3 regions of the Bacillus bruguierae genome follow, and region 3 is predicted to be linked to each of the others. Evidence: a T-box and tRNA genes for the amino acid it is inferred to sense, from the RefSeq annotation. Region 3 holds a T-box; the other regions hold tRNA genes.
What was found. A T-box is a leader RNA that pairs with one kind of tRNA and senses whether it is charged. The one in region 3 lies ahead of ileS (isoleucine--tRNA ligase), so its partner is inferred to be a tRNA-Ile.
Positions count from the first base shown of each region.

Region 1 (4,347 bases), on a different contig from region 3:
TTCTAAATTCATACGTTGTTCGTCGCTACACCAATAAAATAAAATATCATGTATTGATGCATAGCGCTTATTCTTTAAAAATTGCTTAATAAAGGAAGGAAAACAATTTGGTAATTGTATAAATATATAATTGCGTAGTAGTTCCTCTTTATAATCGATTCCTTTACATATATGCATAAGTTCTTCACAATAATACATTTGCTGTGGAACTTGAATCATTTCAAAAAATGGAATGTATGATAATAATTGCCCAATAAAGTGCTCATATTTTGTTATAAATTCCAACGACATATGTTCCATCATCTCTTTTATAACAAACAAATAATCATCAACATGAGTTGTCTTCAACGGATTAAGACGATCAGATATTTGTGCAATCACTGCACGCTGGCATGCTACAGCAGCATGGCTTGGTTCATAATATGTTAAGAAATCCGTACATTTTCTATATTTTTTTAATAAATCTAACGTGTATATATCACAAATATACGTATTGCAATATATTGCTAACTCCATTAAAATTTCATCTAACTTCTCTTTTGATAATCCCTTTGCTTGTTTACAAAGATAGAGAAACATAAACTCCATCATTTCTTTATGAGACAAAAGTGTTTTATACTTTTCAATACACTCTACATTAAACTTAATTCTTTCCCAAATAAAATCATCATTACTTTCTAATTCCGTAACCTTTTGTTTTATAATTAAATAATTCCAAGCAACTACTTGTGTAAATGCATCCCATGATTCATACTCTAGCGATGTTTGTACGAATTCCTCTAATCCTTCAGCAATCATAAAATCATAGGCCTGTTGATACCATCCTACTTCTTGGCATAAACGAATAATTCGAACTAAAGTTGGCATTTCATCTTTATGAAACTTCGGTAAATCATGTAATTTTTTCATTCCATATAAAATAAAAAGAATTAAATTTTCTTTCTTATAAAATTCTTTTTCTTTCCAAGCCAGAATAGTTCGTTCTTTTCCTTCTCCTTTTGGATACTTTGGTATAAGTAAAGAGAGTAAATCCGCAAAATTTTCCGGCTCTGTATACGCATCCGTAACCAAGTTCCAATTGGGTTCGGTTTGCACAATCCCCATATAATTCCCCCTCCATTTTCTATATGTATGATAAAATATTTGAATGCTATTAAACTATCCATCAATATTATTATATTCAAAATAACATATAATGCTTATATTTATTAGTATATCATTTTTTTCATATGTTAATAGTTATTAACAAAAATTCCAAAAATAATTTACATAAAATGTGAATTTAATCTGCGGGGAAACCCCCACAGATTATGAATTAAACTAATTAGGCGCATATTAACATGCTTATCCTTCACTACATCATTGCTTTCAAATAAATTTTCAGATGAAGCATTCCTGCCCTCAAATAGCAAATTGCAAACAGAATAAAAGTATTTATTTAGTCTGTTTGCTCTGATATTTCACTTAAGGCAACGCCTGCTTGATCATCTGCATATTTAGTTGTTGCTAAATCACCAAGTGATAGCATCCCAACAAGTTGTCCATGTTCAACTACTGGCAATCTTCTTATTTGGTAACGTGCCATTAACTCTGTCGCTTTTTCAATAGCGTCATCAGGTGACACAGAAATAATTTGTGTTGTCATAACATTTGTAATTTGATTGGAACCTGGATGTTTTTCTGCAATTCCCCGCACAACCAAATCACGGTCTGTTACAAGTCCGATAACTTGATTATTCTCCACAACAGGAATCATTCCTATATCTTCTTCTTTCATTTTCACCGCTGCTTCATATACGTTATCTAGTGATGTACATTGTACAATATTCGTGCTCATCAATTCTCGAACAGTTGTCATAAATATATTACCCTCCTTTACACACTTTAGCATCTCCAACCCTCTTCATTTCAATTCGCAAGTTCCTTAAAAGATAAACGAGATACCATCTCTTATTAAAAACAGATGAAATTACACTTTATCAAATGTAGAAAACTATGTAATCATAAAACGCAAAATAAATTGGATATTCACAGTTACAATGACCAATTCTAAAAACTTTAGAATTGCGGAGAGTAAATATAGACTTTATCGTTCTTATTTGAGAAGGCAGCTTGTAAAGATACAGAGCAATAAGCAGGATGAGGTTAGTAAAAGAAATACTTTATACCGTAAAATATTCATGCAACATTCCGTTGTACAATCATCAAAATGAATTGATGTAGTTCAATTCTGAGTATAGCTAAAATAATCAATTGGTAAAAATATAATGTACTATATTCTTTCCTAATTACACAAAATCATACAAAATCCTTCATTATTTATAATAAAAAATAAAACATTTTATAATATGATAAAGATATACTTATTGTTATAATAGCTTGATACGGCCATCAGTAGATTTTCTTTATTCGACTACTTTTGGTTAGTTGAAGCATTCTCATTCTTACTGTCCAAAAGTAGCTCAATAAATATATGTATAAGGAGATCATTAATCAGAAGTAATTATAATTCGTTATAATAAATACGATATACAGAAAATATAATGTATAATATTATTTTTCTTCAAATAAAAAGAGTCAGCATAGTGCTGACTCTTTTTATAATGACCCGTACGGGATTCGAACCCGTGTTACCGCCGTGAAAGGGCGGTGTCTTAACCACTTGACCAACGGGCCATGGCTCCGCAGGTAGGACTCGAACCTACGACCGATCGGTTAACAGCCGATAGCTCTACCACTGAGCTACTGCGGAATATGGTGGGCCTAAATGGACTCGAACCATCGACCTCACGCTTATCAGGCGTGCGCTCTAACCAGCTGAGCTATAGGCCCATATTTCTTACAGGGGCAGTAGGAATCGAACCCACACCGGAGGTTTTGGAGACCTCTGTTCTACCTTTAAACTATGCCCCTAAGTGGTGCCGGCTAGAGGACTTGAACCCCCAACCTACTGATTACAAGTCAGTTGCTCTACCAATTGAGCTAAGCCGGCTAGTTTTTTTACAAAAAAAAATGGTGGCTCGGGACGGAATCGAACCGCCGACACGAGGATTTTCAGTCCTCTGCTCTACCGACTGAGCTACCGAGCCTTTATGTAAATGGCGGTCCCGACCGGGGTCGAACCGGCGATCTCCTGCGTGACAGGCAGGCATGTTAACCACTACACCACGGGACCATTGGTTGCGGGGACAGGATTTGAACCTGCGACCTTCGGGTTATGAGCCCGACGAGCTACCAGACTGCTCCACCCCGCGATGATATAATATTCTTTTAAATAAAAAATGGAGGAGGTAGAGGGATTCGAACCCCCGCGCGACTCTCGCCGCCTGTCGGTTTTCAAGACCGATCCCTTCAGCCGAACTTGGGTATACCTCCGTATATATGAAGCTTTAATGGTGGAGCCTAGCGGGATCGAACCGCTGACCTCCTGCGTGCAAGGCAGGCGCTCTCCCAGCTGAGCTAAGGCCCCATTTTAAAAAACTATCGGGAAGACAGGATTCGAACCTGCGACCCCCTGGTCCCAAACCAGGTGCTCTACCAAGCTGAGCCACTTCCCGTTAATAAAGCGCGCCCGAGAGGACTCGAACCCCTAACCTTTTGATCCGTAGTCAAACGCTCTATCCAATTGAGCTACGGGCGCATATGGTGCCGAGGGCGGGGGTCGAACCCGCACGGTGGTCACCCACCGCAGGATTTTAAGTCCTGTGCGTCTGCCTGTTCCGCCACCCCGGCGTCATATTGAAAATTGGAGCGGAAGACGGGATTCGAACCCGCGACCCCAACCTTGGCAAGGTTGTATTCTACCACTGAACTACTTCCGCAAAACATATATGACTTATTGCTTATTTAATTAAGAGTGCGGGTGAAGGGAGTCGAACCCCCACGCCAAAGGCGCCAGATCCTAAGTCTGGTGCGTCTGCCAATTCCGCCACACCCGCATATTACATTTTAAAAATGGTGAGCCATGAAGGACTCGAACCTTCGACCCTCTGATTAAAAGTCAGATGCTCTACCAACTGAGCTAATGGCTCTTAAATGGCTGGGCTAGCTGGATTCGAACCAGCGCATGACGGAGTCAAAGTCCGTTGCCTTACCGCTTGGCTATAGCCCATCGAAATGGTGGAGGGGGGCAGATTCGAACTGCCGAACCCGAAGGAGCGGATTTACAGTCCGCCGCGTTTAGCCACTTCGCTACCCCTCCGACATTTAAGATTATATGGTGGAGGATGACGGGATCGAACCGCCGACCCCCTGCTTGTAAGGCAGGTGCTCTCCCAGCTGAGCTAATCCTCCATTTGCCTGGCAACGTCCTACTCTCACAGGGACAAAGTCCCAACTACCATCGGC
Region 1 is NZ_JBAWSX010000027.1:321-4,667, reverse strand. It holds gene WAZ07_RS25050 (DUF3965 domain-containing protein) at 1-1,104, opposite strand, end outside; gene WAZ07_RS25045 (CBS domain-containing protein) at 1,439-1,858, opposite strand; tRNA gene WAZ07_RS25040 (tRNA-Glu) at 2,605-2,676, opposite strand; tRNA gene WAZ07_RS25035 (tRNA-Asn) at 2,678-2,752, opposite strand; tRNA gene WAZ07_RS25030 (tRNA-Ile) at 2,756-2,832, opposite strand; tRNA gene WAZ07_RS25025 (tRNA-Trp) at 2,843-2,913, opposite strand; tRNA gene WAZ07_RS25020 (tRNA-Thr) at 2,917-2,992, opposite strand; tRNA gene WAZ07_RS25015 (tRNA-Phe) at 3,014-3,089, opposite strand; tRNA gene WAZ07_RS25010 (tRNA-Asp) at 3,100-3,175, opposite strand; tRNA gene WAZ07_RS25005 (tRNA-Met) at 3,178-3,254, opposite strand; tRNA gene WAZ07_RS25000 (tRNA-Ser) at 3,283-3,375, opposite strand; tRNA gene WAZ07_RS24995 (tRNA-Ala) at 3,394-3,469, opposite strand; tRNA gene WAZ07_RS24990 (tRNA-Pro) at 3,484-3,557, opposite strand; tRNA gene WAZ07_RS24985 (tRNA-Arg) at 3,567-3,640, opposite strand; tRNA gene WAZ07_RS24980 (tRNA-Leu) at 3,644-3,732, opposite strand; tRNA gene WAZ07_RS24975 (tRNA-Gly) at 3,747-3,821, opposite strand; tRNA gene WAZ07_RS24970 (tRNA-Leu) at 3,858-3,938, opposite strand; tRNA gene WAZ07_RS24965 (tRNA-Lys) at 3,956-4,031, opposite strand; tRNA gene WAZ07_RS24960 (tRNA-Gln) at 4,037-4,111, opposite strand; tRNA gene WAZ07_RS24955 (tRNA-Tyr) at 4,118-4,201, opposite strand; tRNA gene WAZ07_RS24950 (tRNA-Val) at 4,218-4,293, opposite strand; rRNA gene rrf (5S ribosomal RNA) at 4,298-4,347, opposite strand, start outside.
Region 1: it encodes a tRNA-Ile, which carries the amino acid that the T-box ahead of ileS (isoleucine--tRNA ligase) is inferred to sense. The anticodon was not compared.

Region 2 (4,347 bases), on a different contig from region 3:
AAATGAATATAGTCTGGTAATGATGGCAGAGAGGTCACACCCGTTCCCATACCGAACACGGAAGTTAAGCTCTCTAGCGCCGAGGGTAGTTGGGACTTTGTCCCTGTGAGAGTAGGACGTTGCCAGGCAAATGGAGGATTAGCTCAGCTGGGAGAGCACCTGCCTTACAAGCAGGGGGTCGGCGGTTCGATCCCGTCATCCTCCACCATATAAATGCCGGCTTAGCTCAATTGGTAGAGCAACTGACTTGTAATCAGTAGGTTGGGGGTTCAAGTCCTCTAGCCGGCACCAGTATCATGGCGGCTGTGGCGAAGTGGTTAACGCATCGGATTGTGGCTCCGACACTCGTGGGTTCGATTCCCATCAGTCGCCCCATTTTAAAAAATAATATGCGGGTGTGGCGGAATTGGCAGACGCACCAGACTTAGGATCTGGCGCCTTTGGCGTGGGGGTTCGACTCCCTTCACCCGCACTTTTAATTGAATAAGTCATATATGTTTTGCGGAAGTAGTTCAGTGGTAGAATACAACCTTGCCAAGGTTGGGGTCGCGGGTTCGAATCCCGTCTTCCGCTCCAATTTACAATATGACGCCGGGGTGGCGGAACAGGCAGACGCACAGGACTTAAAATCCTGCGGTGGGTGACCACCGTGCGGGTTCGACCCCCGCCCTCGGCACCATATGCGCCCGTAGCTCAATTGGATAGAGCGTTTGACTACGGATCAAAAGGTTAGGGGTTCGAGTCCTCTCGGGCGCGCTTTATTAACGGGAAGTGGCTCAGCTTGGTAGAGCACCTGGTTTGGGACCAGGGGGTCGCAGGTTCAAATCCTGTCTTCCCGATAGTTTTTTAAAATGGGGCCTTAGCTCAGCTGGGAGAGCGCCTGCCTTGCACGCAGGAGGTCAGCGGTTCGATCCCGCTAGGCTCCACTTATAACTTGTTTATGGCGGTGTAGCTCAGCTGGCTAGAGCGTACGGTTCATACCCGTGAGGTCGGGGGTTCGATCCCCTCCGCCGCTACCATAAAGGACCTTTAGCTCAGCTGGTTAGAGCAGACGGCTCATAACCGTCCGGTCGTAGGTTCGAGTCCTACAAGGTCCACCACTCAAGTTTTATATATATGGAGGTATACCCAAGTCTGGCTGAAGGGATCGGTCTTGAAAACCGACAGGCGGCGAGAGTCGCGCGGGGGTTCGAATCCCTCTACCTCCTCCATTTTTTTAAAAAGAATATTATATCATCGCGGGGTGGAGCAGTCTGGTAGCTCGTCGGGCTCATAACCCGAAGGTCGCAGGTTCAAATCCTGTCCCCGCAACCAATGGTCCCGTGGTGTAGTGGTTAACATGCCTGCCTGTCACGCAGGAGATCGCCGGTTCGACCCCGGTCGGGACCGCCATTTATATTAAGGCTCGGTAGCTCAGTCGGTAGAGCAGAGGACTGAAAATCCTCGTGTCGGCGGTTCGATTCCGTCCCGAGCCACCATTTTGAAATATGCAAGCCGGCTTAGCTCAATTGGTAGAGCAACTGACTTGTAATCAGTAGGTTGGGGGTTCAAGTCCTCTAGCCGGCACCATTTCAAAATGAGCCATTAGCTCAGTTGGTAGAGCATCTGACTTTTAATCAGAGGGTCGAAGGTTCGAGTCCTTCATGGCTCACCATTTTTATGCGGGTGTAGTTTAGTGGTAAAACAAGAGCCTTCCAAGCTCTGGTCGAGAGTTCGATTCTCTTCACCCGCTTTTTCTAGGGCCTATAGCTCAGCTGGTTAGAGCGCACGCCTGATAAGCGTGAGGTCGATGGTTCGAGTCCATTTAGGCCCACCATATTCCGCAGTAGCTCAGTGGTAGAGCTATCGGCTGTTAACCGATCGGTCGTAGGTTCGAGTCCTACCTGCGGAGCCATATAATATAGAGAAGTACCCAAGTGGCTCAAGGGGCTCCCCTGCTAAGGGAGTAGATCGCTTACGCGGTGCGAGGGTTCGAATCCCTTCTTCTCTGCCAGAAATTGGCCCGTTGGTCAAGTGGTTAAGACACCGCCCTTTCACGGCGGTAACACGGGTTCGAATCCCGTACGGGTCATATTAAAGAGATAGCATAATTTGCTATCTCTTTTTGTGTATAATGAATAGTTACTTCTCTATTTTAGCTGGTTTTCCTTGATTTTTATCCCGCTATTCGTGGGCAGTAATACTCCCACCTCATAATGGATCAAATAGAAGTATGAAATGATATACTGGATTTGTTTGTCTCATCTGCATCATGAATAATTGTTTGTAAAATAGATTCCCATATGTGGGGATCATCAGGTAAGAAATGTCCTGCATCTTTTATATAATGTGTTGTTACATGAGGAGTAGCTGAGGCTACTTTTTTTATTTCTTCTATTGAAGATAAAGTGTCGGCTGTACCATGCCAAATATGGATAGGAATAGAAATGTTTTGAAAATTAAATCCCCAGTGTTCTGCTACTGCTTCATCTACACTATTTCTTAACGCTTCTTTCATGTGGATCATAGTTAATTTAATATCTTCATCTGTTTGAATAAATTGTTGATCCCATTTGCATAAATGTCTATTTCCTTTTTTCATCCCTTGCATATATTTTTCAGGGTTCTTTTCCATTTGCTTTTTTTGAGCACGATATGCCCATTTTAATAGCAAAGGTAAGCGTTTGGAGATAAAGAAGGCAATTCGATTTTCGCGGCACATACTGGCTGGCGGCTCTTCATTTTCAAACGGAGTTGCACTAGAAACCATTTGTACGGATTGTAAGCGCTCAGGGATTTTGTAAGCACAGGCTGCTGCATAAGCGCCTCCGCCTGAGACACCTATAATAGAAAAAGTTTGGAGTTTTAGTTGATCTGCTATTTCATTTACATCTTCTGCCCAATTCAGAACTGTTCGATTCTGTTTTGGATCAGAGAGCCCGTAGCCAGGTCTATCTATTGAAATAAGTCGTATGCCTAATTGTTTCGCTACCATATCATCTGTTAATGCCCAAATTCTTGAACCGGGTGTACCATGAAACAGCATGACTGGTAATCCATTTGTTTTACCATATTCAATATAGGCTAACTTACGTCCGTCTTGTAAAGTTATGATGTGATCTTTCATATTATTCACTCCCATAATAAATTATAAACCGACTGTTCAGTCTAATCTTATAATGAGAGTAGTTTATTTGTAAATACTGGGATTTTCACTATATAATATAGTCTATTGGTAAAATGAAATACTGTATTATTTGTGTTCACAATCTAAAGAGAACGCTTCCATTAAAATCGATTCCATACTTAATATTATAACTTTCCCCTATATGTGATAAATTTCACAAATGGGTCATAAAATGTGAATACACTCACAAAAAAACGTGCTACAATATGTGTGTAAGGAAGTTAAACAATATAAAAACAGTATTTTAATTATTTACTTAAATGACAATGCTAATGATGATATTGAAAAATAGAGAGGGGATTTTACCATGAAAAAAGGTATTAACCGCGTAGTATTAGTAGGAACAGGAGCTGTAGGTTGCAGCTATGCATATTCTATGATTAACCAAGGTGTAGCTGAAGAGTTTGTTCTTGTTGACGTAAACGAAGCAAAAGCAGAAGGCGAAGCAATGGATTTGAGCCATGCGGTTCCATTTGCTCCATCTCCAACAAAAGTTTGGAAAGGTAGCTATGCGGATTGTAAAGATGCAGATCTTGTTGTTATCACTGCTGGATTACCGCAAAAGCCAGGTGAAACTCGCTTAGATTTAGTTGAGAAGAATACAAAAATCTTTAAACAAATCGTTCGTGGTATTATGGATAGCGGATTTGATGGTATCTTCTTAATCGCAACTAACCCAGTGGACATTTTAACTTATGTAACTTGGAAAGAATCTGGATTACCAAAAGAGCGCGTACTTGGTTCTGGTACAACTTTAGACTCTGCTCGTTTCCGTTATATGCTAGGTGAGTACTTAGAGGTAGATCCACGTAACGTGCATGCGTATATTATTGGTGAACATGGTGACACAGAGCTTCCTGTATGGAGCCATACTACTATTGGTGTACAAAAGCTAGAAACAATTTTAGCGAACAATGAAAAGTACAATCAAAGCGAATTAGACGAAATCTTTGTAAATGTACGCGATGCTGCTTATCATATTATTCAACGTAAAGGTGCAACTTACTACGGTATCGGTATGTCACTATTACGTGTAACGAAAGCGATCTTAAACAACGAGAACAGCGTATTGACAGTATCTGCATATCTTGAAGGACAATACGGACAACAAGATGTTTACGTAGGTGTTCCAGCAGTTATCAACCGTCAAGGTATTCGAGAAGTTGTAGAGCTTGAATTAA
Region 2 is NZ_JBAWSX010000012.1:218-4,564, forward strand. It holds rRNA gene rrf (5S ribosomal RNA) at 13-128, shown strand; tRNA gene WAZ07_RS18045 (tRNA-Val) at 133-208, shown strand; tRNA gene WAZ07_RS18050 (tRNA-Thr) at 216-291, shown strand; tRNA gene WAZ07_RS18055 (tRNA-His) at 300-375, shown strand; tRNA gene WAZ07_RS18060 (tRNA-Leu) at 392-472, shown strand; tRNA gene WAZ07_RS18065 (tRNA-Gly) at 502-576, shown strand; tRNA gene WAZ07_RS18070 (tRNA-Leu) at 591-679, shown strand; tRNA gene WAZ07_RS18075 (tRNA-Arg) at 683-756, shown strand; tRNA gene WAZ07_RS18080 (tRNA-Pro) at 766-839, shown strand; tRNA gene WAZ07_RS18085 (tRNA-Ala) at 854-926, shown strand; tRNA gene WAZ07_RS18090 (tRNA-Met) at 943-1,019, shown strand; tRNA gene WAZ07_RS18095 (tRNA-Ile) at 1,024-1,100, shown strand; tRNA gene WAZ07_RS18100 (tRNA-Ser) at 1,119-1,211, shown strand; tRNA gene WAZ07_RS18105 (tRNA-Met) at 1,238-1,314, shown strand; tRNA gene WAZ07_RS18110 (tRNA-Asp) at 1,317-1,392, shown strand; tRNA gene WAZ07_RS18115 (tRNA-Phe) at 1,403-1,478, shown strand; tRNA gene WAZ07_RS18120 (tRNA-Thr) at 1,494-1,569, shown strand; tRNA gene WAZ07_RS18125 (tRNA-Lys) at 1,579-1,654, shown strand; tRNA gene WAZ07_RS18130 (tRNA-Gly) at 1,662-1,732, shown strand; tRNA gene WAZ07_RS18135 (tRNA-Ile) at 1,740-1,816, shown strand; tRNA gene WAZ07_RS18140 (tRNA-Asn) at 1,820-1,894, shown strand; tRNA gene WAZ07_RS18145 (tRNA-Ser) at 1,903-1,993, shown strand; tRNA gene WAZ07_RS18150 (tRNA-Glu) at 2,000-2,071, shown strand; gene WAZ07_RS18155 (alpha/beta fold hydrolase) at 2,201-3,106, opposite strand; gene WAZ07_RS18160 (L-lactate dehydrogenase) at 3,474-4,347, shown strand, end outside.
Region 2: it encodes a tRNA-Ile, which carries the amino acid that the T-box ahead of ileS (isoleucine--tRNA ligase) is inferred to sense. The anticodon was not compared.

Region 3 (13,382 bases):
CGTCATGTTGAAGTCCTACTTCATACATGTTCAGTGCTTTTTCATATTGCTCTCGTTCTAAATAAAAGTCTCCTAAATTCGCATATAGTGCAGCTGATTGGACATCATTTTGCACTCCTTCTAGTAAAATCTCTTCTGCTTTTCTTTCATCATCTAATTCTGCTTCATAAATATCAGCTAACATGATATACGGAAGCGGCAGTTGACGATCTAATTCCTTGCCGATTCGCAGTCCGCGAATTGCCGATCGTACCTTTCCTAATTTATGAGCACACTTCGCACGCTCACACCAGACATATCCGTCTCGTTTATATTGTTTTAACAATATAGTAAACACTTCATATGCTTCTTCATCTCGATCTGCATCCATTAAAATAAGAGCATGATTAACAAAAACAAAACGATCTTCGTAACGCCCCGTTGCAATAGACGAATACTTTAGAGCCTGTTCTAAATCACCTAAATACATATATCCAATTGCCATATAACTCCAAGCTACTGGCTGGTCAGGATCTAGCTGGAGCGACGCGCGAAAACTGGCGATCATATCATGATAACGAGATTCATCTAACGCAATGCGTCCTTCAATAAAATGATAGAATGAATTAGAAGTTTTATGCTTCACTTGTTCTAATACTTTATTTGCTTGTTCCAGTTCTTCAATACGCACAAAACATTGCGCTGCATGAAGGTTTACATAATCGGATTCCGGATAGGCATGTAAAGCACGCTTCGCACAGCTAAATATAAACTCCTTTCCATCTTGTAAATCTAAATGCTTAATCGCATATAGCCATGTATACGGATTTTCGTTATGCTCATGTAAAAGCCTTAATAAATTTTCCACATCGTCGTGTTCAGCAAATTCCATGTGATCTGTTAACGAAAAGATGCGACGGAAATACAAATCATCTTCTTCACATAAAGAAGAAAGCAGCTCACTTTTCTCTTTTGGAACAATTGCGATAGATAAATAGTTTGTATTTACATACTGCTTTGCAAATTCTTCATATGTGACAAGTATGCGCTCTGCAAAATTTGGATCTTGAATATATAAAACTTGCAGCTGATCATTATAACCAACTACCAATTGCACATGCGAAACATGATCTATATCGACACTAAGCATAACCGGAATACCCGCATCGATAAATCTTTTATACATGTCTACTGCACCTACAAAAAAGCGACTTTTATAACCAATCCCTTCTACGTATTCAACTGTTTTTGACAACTTCGATCCGATTCCATCAAAAATATGCTTAGCAATTTCATCTTGATTTTCATGCTTTCCAAAAAGCTTCAGCATCATTTCGATACTTGCAGGTACACAGTAGTTATCTTTCTGCACGACAGGTATAATTGGTAACATCACTTCTTTTTGCTCAGCAAAACGCAGTGCGTTGTGATAAGGGGAATCTTTTAAACTATTCTCATTTTCTAACAATGTTTGCAGAGTAGCCCAATCACCTTTCGTATAATAGATTTCCGCCCAAATTTGTAAGAAAAACGATTGATAACTATGAAATGGCAACAACTTTTGAACTTCATGTAAAACTTGGCTCAGCTCATCATATGCTTTTTGATCATATAATCTTTTAATCTTTTCTAAATAAAAGAACGGAACTTGTGGAAATTTCTTCATCGCTTCCGTAATGATTTGTAATGATTCTTCATGTTCCCCTTTCATAGAATGTAGCTCAGCCAATAAATATGTTGACGTATCTGCGCATTCTTCATAATTCATTCCTTTTCGAAGTACTTCTTCTGCCTTTAGCCAATCGCCTTTAAATAAATAGAAGTAACCCCATTTATCAAAAATCGGAATTTCACTTAACTCTTCTGCTTTCTTCATATATGTATAAGCTTCCTCATAACGACGCATTTCCAGTATGCAGCGTGCCAATACGAAATATGTCTTTGCAAGGTGCTCTTTTTTAACAGAATTCCCTTTTTTTCGCAATGCCTCTTTTAACAAATCTTCTGCATCTAATGATTTTCGTTCATCAATTAAATCATCACAAAACCAAGTAAGAGTACGAAAACTGTTAAAACGACGATGCGCATACCGTACCATAAATCTACTATAAGATGGCATTAACCCTTCATCCAACAATTGAATAAGTGTATAAAAATCTTCTTCTGAAGAAATTTGACCGAGCCATTTTTTCATATATGAAAGGGATTTTCTTGCTCTTATTTCCTCAATTTCCTTTTGAATTTCCGATAAACCATTTGAAAATTCTTTCCTTTTTACGTATACCCTTAATTTCTCAAAGTCTCGCATCTTTTCACTCCATTCTTTTTTCATAATTTTATATACTAGTTATAGAACTTACAATGCTTTTTCACAGTTTCTTCAAAAGAAAAAAACAGAGCGTATACTCTGTTTTTCTTATCTTATATCTCGTTCGCTCTAAGATGAATCAACATATGCTTATTCCCTACTTGGATTTGCTTTGCTTGTTGCATCGATTCCTTGATGAATAATTGTTTCATAAGTAAGTTTTCTTGTAGTAATTCTTTATACTTCATAATTACATTCTGTAATTCCTCGTCACATTCAACTTCAATGTCTACTCGCAAATTTACTGGTAAATTCAATTGTTTTCGATATTCCTGTACAGCGCGAATAAATTCTCGCGCCGTTCCCTCCTGCAGCAATTCATCCGTTACATTCGTATCCATCATAACGGTATATAATCCATTCGTAGCATCAGCAAATCCTGTTTTCGGCACTTTTTCAACAAACACATCGTCTAATGTTACTGTTACAGCTTCTCCAGACGACATTTGACATGCTCCCTTTTGATCCTCTATAAACACTTTTACTTCTTCACTAGATAAATTTTGCAGCCAATGATTTACCGTATTGATTTGTTTTCCAAATTTCGGTCCTGCTTGTTTAAAATTTAGTTTTAACTGATATGACATATACTCCGCTTCGCTATGTTCGATCGTAACTTCTTTCACGTTAAGCTCATCCATTATAATCTCTTTATAAGAATCCCACTCCATTTCTTGCTTCGCATTCTCAAATACAACAAGTTTTGCTAATGGTTGTTTTACTTTTAGTGTATGTTGATTACGAATGCTACGTCCAAGCTCAACTACTTGCAAAACAGCTGCCATCTCTCTTTCAAGCTGTTTCTCAATTAGCGCTTCTTCACATACTGGATAATCTGCTAAATGAACACTACTGCCTTCTAAATTAAAATGAATATCTTCTGCTAAAAATGGTGTGAACGGCGCAAGTAGCTTACTAAGCGTAACAAGTACTTCGTGAAGTGTATCGTATGCTGCTGCTTTTTCAGCATTCATACCAGATGCCCAAAAACGACTACGGGAACGTCTTACATACCAATTACTTACCTCTTCAACTAATACGGCTATTTCACGCGCAGCTGTTGTAAATTGATAATCCTCTAAAGCAATGCTTACTTTTTGAATCGTACTATGCAATCTTGATAATACCCATTCATCCAATTTTGTTTTCTTTGTACTATATTCCTGTTTTGGATTGTATCCATCTAAATTCGCGTACAATACATAAAAACTGTATACATTTAACAACGTATCAACGAGTTTCGACTTTGCTTCTTGTACAGTTCGTTCTGAAAATCGCTTTGGATTCCACGGCGCACTATCTACAAGAAGTGCCCACCGCAGGGCATCCGCTCCAAATTTCTCTACTAAATCTACTGGATCTAACGCATTCCCTTTACTTTTAGACATTTTTTGCCCATTTTCATCTAACACATGCCCAAGTGATAATACACGCTTATACGGTGCTCTTCCAGTGTACAGAGTAGATACTGCAAGTAGACTATAAAACCATCCGCGCGTCTGATCAATTCCTTCAGCAATAACATCCGCTGGAAACTGTTCTTCAAATAACTCTTTATTTTCAAATGGATAATGATACTGAGCAAATGGCATCGAACCGCTATCAAACCAAACGTCAATTACTTCTGGCGTACGATTCATCGTCTCACCACATTTTGAACACTTTACCTTCACTTCATCCATATATGGCTTATGCAACTCAATATTTTCATCTACAGCGCTAATCGCAAAATTTCTAAGTTCTTCAATACTTTTCGGTGCAAATTGATGATGACATCCATCGCACTCCCATACGTTAAGCGGCGTACCCCAATATCGTTTTCGGCTAATGTTCCAATCAACCATATTTTCTAAAAAATTACCGAACCGGCCATGTTGAATATGCTCTGGATGCCATGTTACTTCATTATTATTTTGTAAAAATTGCTCTTTTAAAGCAGTTGTTCGAATGAACCAACTTTCATTTGCGTAATAAAGTAACGGTGAATCACAGCGCCAACAATGCGGATAACTATGCTCATACTTCTCCTTATGATAAAGAAGACCATGCTCAGCTAAATAGCGAACAATATCAACATCACACTCTTTTACAAATTTCCCTTGTAAAAAAGGAACATCAGATGTGTATTCTCCCTTCTCGTTTACAACATTCACAAATGATAGACCGTGTTCTTGAACCACTTTATAATCATCTTCTCCGTAAGCAGGTGCGATATGAACAATTCCTGTACCGCTATTGGCTGTGACAAAATCAGCATTTACTACACAATGACCATTTGTAACTTCTGCAAATTGAAATGGTGGTACATAAGAAAGACCTATTAACTCGCTTCCCCTGTGAACAGATAACACTTTATACTCTTGCTGCAGTACATCTTCCACTAACTCTTTCGCAACAATATAAACATCATCCCCTTGCTGCGCCCTCACGTATTCCATCTCAGGATGAACTGCTAACGCTACATTAGCGGGAAGCGTCCACGGCGTCGTTGTCCAACCGAGAATATACTCGTTTTCCTGATCTGCAAGCTGAAATTTAACTGTTGCACTTAAATCCTTCACTGTTTTATATCCTTGCGCCACCTCATGTGAGCTTAACGACGTTTGACAGCTTGGGCAATAAGGAGAAACGCGGTGACCTTTATATAACAATCCTTTTTCATGAATCGTTCCAAGAACATGCCAAACACTTTCAATATAGGAATTATCTAACGTGATATACGGCGTATTCATGTCAACCCAGTAACCAATACTCTCTGTAAACTCACGCCACTGCTTTTCATACGTAAATACACTCTCTTTACATTTGGCTAGAAAGGCTTCTACACCGTACTTTTCAATATCATGTTTCCCAGAAATGCCAAGCTGCTTTTCAACACCTAATTCCACTGGTAATCCATGTGTATCCCATCCAGCCTTACGCAGCACTTTATATCCTGTCATCGTTTTATATCTTGCAACCAAATCTTTAATGGTTCGCCCTAAGGCATGACCGACATGCGGAAGCCCATTCGCAGTTGGCGGTCCTTCATAAAATACGAAAGATTGTGCACCTTCACGATTTCGAATCGATTGCATAAAGGTATCCTGTTCATTCCATTGCTTACGAATTCGTGCTTCTCTCCTTACAGCTAATTCTTTCACATCTACCTTCTTCATCTACAATCACTCCTTAAGAAATAATTAAAAGTACACAAAAAACCCGTCCCTATCATTAGGGACGGGTTTACCCGCGCTACCACCCTACTTCTATTGATCAATGGCTCATCAATAGCACTCAGCAACGTACAATCATACGCGTTCCTTGTAACGGTAGACAACCGTTCGAACTTACTATGTTCAGCTCGACTCCTCGGAGATGATTTTCAAACATATACCGAACACCGGCTTTCAGCACAGCACCGGCTCTCTGGGGAACAGTGATATATTTTACTTGTTCTCGTCATCAGATTTGTATACTTTTGTTAACAGTTATTTTATTCCAATGCACTATCAATTGTCAATCATTTTAGAATGTTTTTTAAATTATATTTATTTAAATTCTACACTTATTGGAATGTGACATGCATAACAGCATGCCGCATGGTTAAACTACTGAAAGAGCTAAACATGTTTATTATTAGGAAAAGTGGTGTTTTTTATGTCAGATCTTTTAGAGCCAATCGAGTATGAAACAGGTACAGCGATTCAAACCTTTAACATTATAGAAACAAACGTTACTACTGATGGGTATGAGGTTCTGTTGAATATTGATTTAGACAGCGGTTACGAATTAGAAAATGTCAAAATGCAAATTACCTATGAAGAATTAGCAGGGTATGAAACAACCGATATCCATGAAGGGGTAAAATATGCTTTAGGATTTTTTAATCATTAATTATATGATATTTGTACTTTCCCATTAGCCTCCTAATGAATTTGGACACTTATTAAGAATCGTTTTATTCTTAATATCACCAAACAAGGGGGCATTTATTATGCAAAGAAGAACGCATTCTATAGAATGTAAACACTAGATACCTCAAGAAACAATCTGAGATTAAAGATAATATGTGTCCAAATTTATATAAACCTGTTTTAATATTTCGACATATAAGTCGCTGCTATGCAGAATACATTATGACCTGCACTTGCTTGCTCCCTTTGTTTTAAACCATTGCACGTGGCAGGAAAAGGCCCTGACCGCTCCTATGCACGGCCAGATGCTCTCGTCCTCCCATAAAAAGAAAGGGGTTTTATGTTGGTTTTTTAACTCATATTTTCTTGTTTCCATACATCCATATAAAAAGGTAGAGTTATTTTTAAACTCTACCCAATACTTTAATATGAAATTGCTCGTCTATTTTGAGTAGACCAATTGTTATAAAAGTCAGACCAATACATAGAAGCATTTTTCTCACCAGTCCAAGGATCGTTATAATAAAAATTGTTTTCATCATACCCTACAAGCGTAATAGCGTGAACTGTAAAACCATGCATAGTCATCCAAGCTACAACAGGTTTCCCAGCATCTAATTGTCTTTTTATATCTTGCCCAGTTAAATTTATTGAACTACCTGCGTATTTACGTACTAAATCCATTAGAGCAGGTGGATATATAGTCCAACCTCTACCAAAAGGGTTTCCTACAAAACCTAGATTTGGATCAAAACTAGAATACGGCATTTCGTATGCAAGTTGAACTTTATCTACGTTCGCACCTGCATATTGTAACATCATAGTTACAGAAGTTATCTCACAACCAGATACTAAATTTCTTGATGGCATATAAGGATCACGTTGGCTAATAATCGGCACATCCATATGTGGATAAGTAGAACCTTGAACAACAGCTCTACTATCTATCCAATTTAAACCACCCTTATTGTCTCTAAAAGCATACCATGTTACACCGTTGTAATTTACAGATAATTTTACATTTAAGTTCTTATTAGCAAAATTAGAAGCAAAGCCAATATAAGATGCGTTTTGCATACCATAAGGTCTTGACCATACAGTATGACCCTCAGGATTTGATACATGATACGTTTCATTCATTTCTATTATATTAGATGCACTAGAAATTGCTCTGGAGTCAACCCAACCCTCTTCATTGTTACCAATTTTAAAGTTATACCAAAGTACTCCATCTTTTTCCGTACTACGAATGATTTGAATTGGTTGATTTATGTACTTTACAGCAGGGTTAACATATTTAGCACTACTTTCACCATAAGGTAAAGTCCATACAATATGACCATTAGTGTCTCCAATCATTGCAGTTCTATCTTCATTCTGTATTGTAAGATTTGCTAATGTTTTTGCATCAACCCACCCTAACACTCTATCACCTAACTTGATTTTATCCCAAGTTACACCCCATTTTTTTACACTCTGTATAATTTGAACTTGTTTATAACTATAATCACTAACAGGCGCAATCCAATTTGCACCGTATTCTCCATATGGTACACTCCAAATACCGTCAGAAGGTTTTATAGAACCGCTTATTGTTAAGGTACTATTTTCAATTTGTACGTTTTCTAAATCCGTTACAACTCTATCACCATCTATCCAACCAATTAACTTACCGTCTTTACTTATGTGATACCAATTTGTGTTTCCTATTTTTACAGTTCTTATTACTTGTACAGTTTGATATGTATAATCATTTGTAGAACCTAAATATCTAGCACCAATGATACCGTACGGCGTTGACCATATCCCATTACCATTTGTATTTCCAATCATTACATTGAAATTAACAGAAGTCGATTGTCCTTTATCTAATGCTTTATCATCAATCCATCCGATAACTTGACCATTTAAACTAAATTTATACCATGTCGCATTTCCAAAAGTTACTTTTTTTATTAATTTAATGTTTTGGTAAGCGTATTTATCTGATAAGTCTATGTAGTTTGCACCGCTAATACCATAAGGTACAGACCATATACCATTATTTGATGTTGCACCCATTACGGCGTTTTCATCTATTTCTTGTACGTTTGTCAAATCAGTTAACACTCTACTATCAAGCCAACCGATTGTTTGTCCGTCTACACTAAATTGATACCATACTATATTGTTTACTGTCATTTTTTGAATCAGCTGAACTTCTTTTCCTACATACTTATTTGTGGAATCAACATAGTTTGCACCTTGTAATCCATATGGTACAGACCAAATGCCATTACCTTGTGAAAACTTAATAAATTGAGTCTCTTGTACTGTTGTTGCACTAGATTGTGAGGTAGATGGTTGACTAACATTCTCTTGTGGATTAGATGATTTAACCTCATTACTTTCTATGTTATACGATTTGGCACTGCTATCTTGTTGATTATTTGAATGTACATCTCTATCTTGTACATTTTCTAACTTACTATCATTATCTTTCTGGGTATCTGATTTTATATTACTGCCTTGTAAGTTTTGTGAATTATCTATTTTAAAACTATTATCTTGTGATTGATCTTGTAAATTATTTGATTTAATATCTTCACCCTGTAAGTTATCAGCTTTTATAAACGTTGGTTCTGCTAACAATAAACATACGCCAGTTACTCCTATCACCGCAACTGATTTACTACGTACCTTTAACTTATTATTTTCACTCATAATCTTATCTCCTATTAAATTTAAATTGTAAGTTTAATTGATTTATTGTTGTCTTATTCAAATACTTAGAGAGTATGCACTATTTTGTGTAAATAAAAACAAAAAAAAAGACCTTTTCTTAATAGAATTGGGTTACCGCAAAAATTCATAGAAAAGAGCCTTCCTATGAATCAGTTTACATCAAAAATCATGGAAGCACTAGTCCAAAACAAGATATTACAGAGATTTTCATGGGCACTTAGAAAAAGCCGCGAATACACTACTAGTAGCAGAATTAACAGTTTTTTTAGACTATGCAAAATTACACAAAATATAAAGAAGACTACATACAAATAATTTTCCCGTGCTCAGATTTTCTCATAATCCCTGCTTAGTATGACATATGTCATATACAATACTTAATAAATATTGTAATTTATTAAGTGTCGTAAAACATAGAAGATATTTTATTTATAACCTAGCGCTTTAACGTATGACAGGACCTCATATGAGTACGTTGATAAGACATTTTTATAAGACAGTTTGTATGTGACCACTACAAAAATTAACTATATATATCCATTTTAATTTTCCGTCATATAAGTCGCTGTTATGCAGAACGAAACATGACTGCTACTTGCTTTGTCATTTTGTTTTAAACCTTGCATGTGGCAGGAAAAGGCCCTGACCGCTTCTATGCATGACCAGATGCTCTCGACCATCTAAAAGAAAGAGGTTTTTATGCCGGTTTTTTAATTTGTATTTATATATATCTGGAGGATTAATATGAAGTACGAAGTTATAATATTTGATGCAGATGAGACTTTATTTGATTTTAAAAAATCTGAAAAACACGCTCTTAAAAATACGATGCTGGCATGTAATATAAAATATGATGAAAGTTATCATTTAAAAATATATAAGGCTATCAATACAGCTATATGGAAAGAGCTAGAGGATGGACTTATTACTCAGAAAAACTTAAATGTTGAACGATTTAAACGGTTATCAAATAAATTAAATGCTAAATTTGATGAAGTTGAACTCGCACAATTATATATGAAACATTTATCTAATGCTTCTTTTTTATATGATGAGAGTATAACCCTTGTCGAAAGTCTACATCAAGAATATAGACTTTCGATAATAACCAATGGTCTCAAAGATGTTCAAGATAATCGAATACGGAAATCTACTATAGCAAAATATTTTGAAGATATAGTAGTCTCTGAGGATGTTAATGTATCGAAGCCAGATTCTAAAATATTTGAGCACGCCTTAAACAATTTAAAGCATACTGACAAAAACAAAGTATTAATGGTAGGAGATAGCTTAACTTCTGATATACAAGGCGGAAACAATTTTGGCATAGATACATGTTGGTTTAATCCTAATCAAATTGTAAATACATCAGAATTAAAACCTACTTATGAGATTTCAAATTTGATGGAGCTTAAAAAGATACTAAAAAAATAGTCATATATTAAGAGAATAGTTATCTCAAAAAGATTTAAAAGAATACATTTTGAAAAAGATTGATTAAAATAAATTCCTACCGTATAAAAAAGCTCCTCTAGGCACTCAAATGGCTTAAGGAGCTTTTCAAATCCACTCGCTTCTCTGTACGTTCTTTGACAATGATGTTCTTCTATTTTCCACCCTGTCCCAACAGGAATTGCTTAATATTCAAGTATTCAATTCTCTCCAATATTTTTTGTTTTCAGCTTGTACAAGGCAGATAATTTCTTCAATATCACGCTTCTCTATATAGTATGTTCCGATTCCTCGAATCCACTGTTCAAAATTTGGGGCAATTGCCTGCCACTCCGTATCTTTATCATCGCTTGTAATGGCGTAAATTTTGTCCGTCTGTCGGTGAAGCAAAAATGTATAAGGATCCGTTTGAGCAATCATTAACCATTCACTTGGTCTCTCCCCTTCTCCCCACCAACAATCCCATCCTGTATTAATTTCAATCAATTCCTCCAAATAATTTCCGCGTCCAAACCAAATATTAAAGAACTCCCACTGATTCAAGTCATATTGACGAACAAAATTTAAAAAGACACTTTTCGGATGAAGCTGAAATTTCTCTTGAAATTCTTGAATAGGTTCCTGATGAATATTGTTCTTTAATAAAAATGAATCAATCTCTAAGTATTCTGCCATTGGAAGCATTCTTTCTTTCAACTTAATTTGAAGTTCCTCCATCGAACATAATGGATTCTTTTCCTTCGACATATGCCAGATACCCCCAATCATTCTCAATGTCTTGCAATCTAAATAATAGACGAAGCTCATTTGTTAACAATTCATTTAGTATTTTTCTTCACCTTTTAAAAGCTAAGAGGGTTATTTACTTTTCAACTACTTATCTCTAACCCATTCTTTATTTTCAAATAAGTCAATTTTTTCTGTATATTGTGTTGCTTGATTTGTTTGAAAATTACTCTTACATATCTTCTTATACAGTTTCAAGACTAATATCTAGTTGATCTTCTATTGTCTTTTCATAGATGTTTTTTGACTTTCTCGGTCTTATTTTTCTGATTAGAACGTTTTCCGTTCCGCTTTCGGTTTATGACCGCGCTTTTTCGGCTGTGATTTTGATTTCTTTTTTTGCGGAGTCGCCCGGTCTCGTGACTCAAAATGCGCCGCATCAATAGGAACATAATGATTTGTTATTATGTTTTCCAGGAATACTACTACTTGTCAATGATCAAATCCCTTTCTCTTTTACATCTCCTCAGGCGCTCCCATTCCCAGCAAACGTAATCCTTCTTTCAATACAACTGCCACCGCATATACAAGCGCAAGTCTACTTTCTTTCTCTGCATTTTCTTCTAAAATACGAACGTTACCATAATATTTGTTAAACGCCTGTGCCACGTCTAATAAATATTTTGCAATATGAGATGGCTCGTATTTAGCAAACGCTGTTTCAACGACTTGCGGAAAACGATGAAGTAATTTTATCACTGTCCAACTTATATCGTCTGTTAACTGTAAGTCTTGCTTCTCAATGTCTACATCACTTTTTTTCAATAATGAACAAGTACGTGCGTGCGTATATTGTACGTATGGTCCTGTTTCTCCTTCAAATTTCAGCATCTTTTCAAGTGAAAATTCGATGTTATGCATGCGTTCGTTTTTCAAATCATGGAAAATAACTGCGCCAACTCCGACCTGTCTTGCTACTTCATCTTTCTTCTTTAAGTTCGGATTCTTCTCTTCAATATTTTTCTTTGCTAGCGCAATTGCTTCTTCTAACACCTCTTCTAGTAAAACAACTTTCCCTTTACGAGTAGACATTTTCTTACCATCTTTTAAAATAAGTCCGAACGGAACGTGAGACATGCCTTCTACCCACTGGAATCCTATTTTTTTTAGTACAGTGAAAAATTGAGAGAAATGCAAGCTTTGTTCTTCTCCAACAACGTATAATGCTTTATCAAATGCATACGTATTTTGACGATATAATGCTGCAGTTAAATCACGCGTTGCATAGAGAGTAGCACCATCTGATTTTTTAATTAAACATGGCGGCATTCCTTCTTCTTCTAAATTAACAACTTGCGCTCCATCTGATTCTTCTAATAAACATTTTTCTTCTAGAAGCTTGACCAAATCATCCATCTTATCATTATAAAATGCTTCACCTTGAAAATTCGAGAATTCTACGCCAAGCAGTTCATAAATGCGAGAGAACTCTTTTAACGATTCGTGACGGAACCAGTTCCACAAATATACCGCTTCTTCATTGCCATCCTCTAGCTTCTTAAACCAAGCACGCCCTTCTTCTTCAAGCTCTGGATACTCTTTTACTTCTTCATGAAAACGTACGTATAACTTAAATAACTCGCGAATCGGATCTTCTCTAACAAGCTCTTCATTGCCCCATTTTTTATAGGCGGTAATGAGTTTTCCAAACTGTGTTCCCCAATCACCAACGTAGTTAATGCCTACAACTTCATAACTACATTTTTCACATATATGTTTTAAGGCATTTCCAATCATTGTAGAACGTAAATGCCCCATCGAAAACGGTTTAGCGATATTAGGAGATGAATAGTCAATCACAACTGTTTTTTCTTGCCCAAAGTACAGGTTTCCGTACTCTTCTTTTTCATCTAGTATCGTATTTAACACCTCATTACTTACAATTTGACGATTGAAGAACACATTTACATATGGTCCAACTGCCTTCACTTTTGTAAAGGATGGGTGAGATAATTTATCTGCTAGTTCCTGCGCAATAACTACTGGTGCCTTTTTATATTGTTTTGCTAATGTGAAACAAGGAAAAGCGGCATCTCCAAACTCATCTTGCTTTGGTGTTTCAATTAAAGCGGCAATTTGTTCTAATGATAAAGCTGGTTCTAATACATCGAATACATGCTGTGCAAACTTCATTTTATATTCCATCAGTATCTTCCTCCTTTTATCAATAAAAAAAA
Region 3 is NZ_JBAWSX010000006.1:129,650-143,031, forward strand. It holds gene WAZ07_RS12450 (tetratricopeptide repeat protein) at 1-2,287, opposite strand, end outside; gene ileS (isoleucine--tRNA ligase) at 2,401-5,505, opposite strand; T-box leader at 5,560-5,801, opposite strand; gene WAZ07_RS12460 (hypothetical protein) at 5,987-6,223, shown strand; gene WAZ07_RS12470 (GW domain-containing glycosaminoglycan-binding protein) at 6,667-8,901, opposite strand; gene WAZ07_RS12480 (YjjG family noncanonical pyrimidine nucleotidase) at 9,712-10,401, shown strand; gene WAZ07_RS12485 (SMI1/KNR4 family protein) at 10,612-11,166, opposite strand; gene argS (arginine--tRNA ligase) at 11,662-13,350, opposite strand.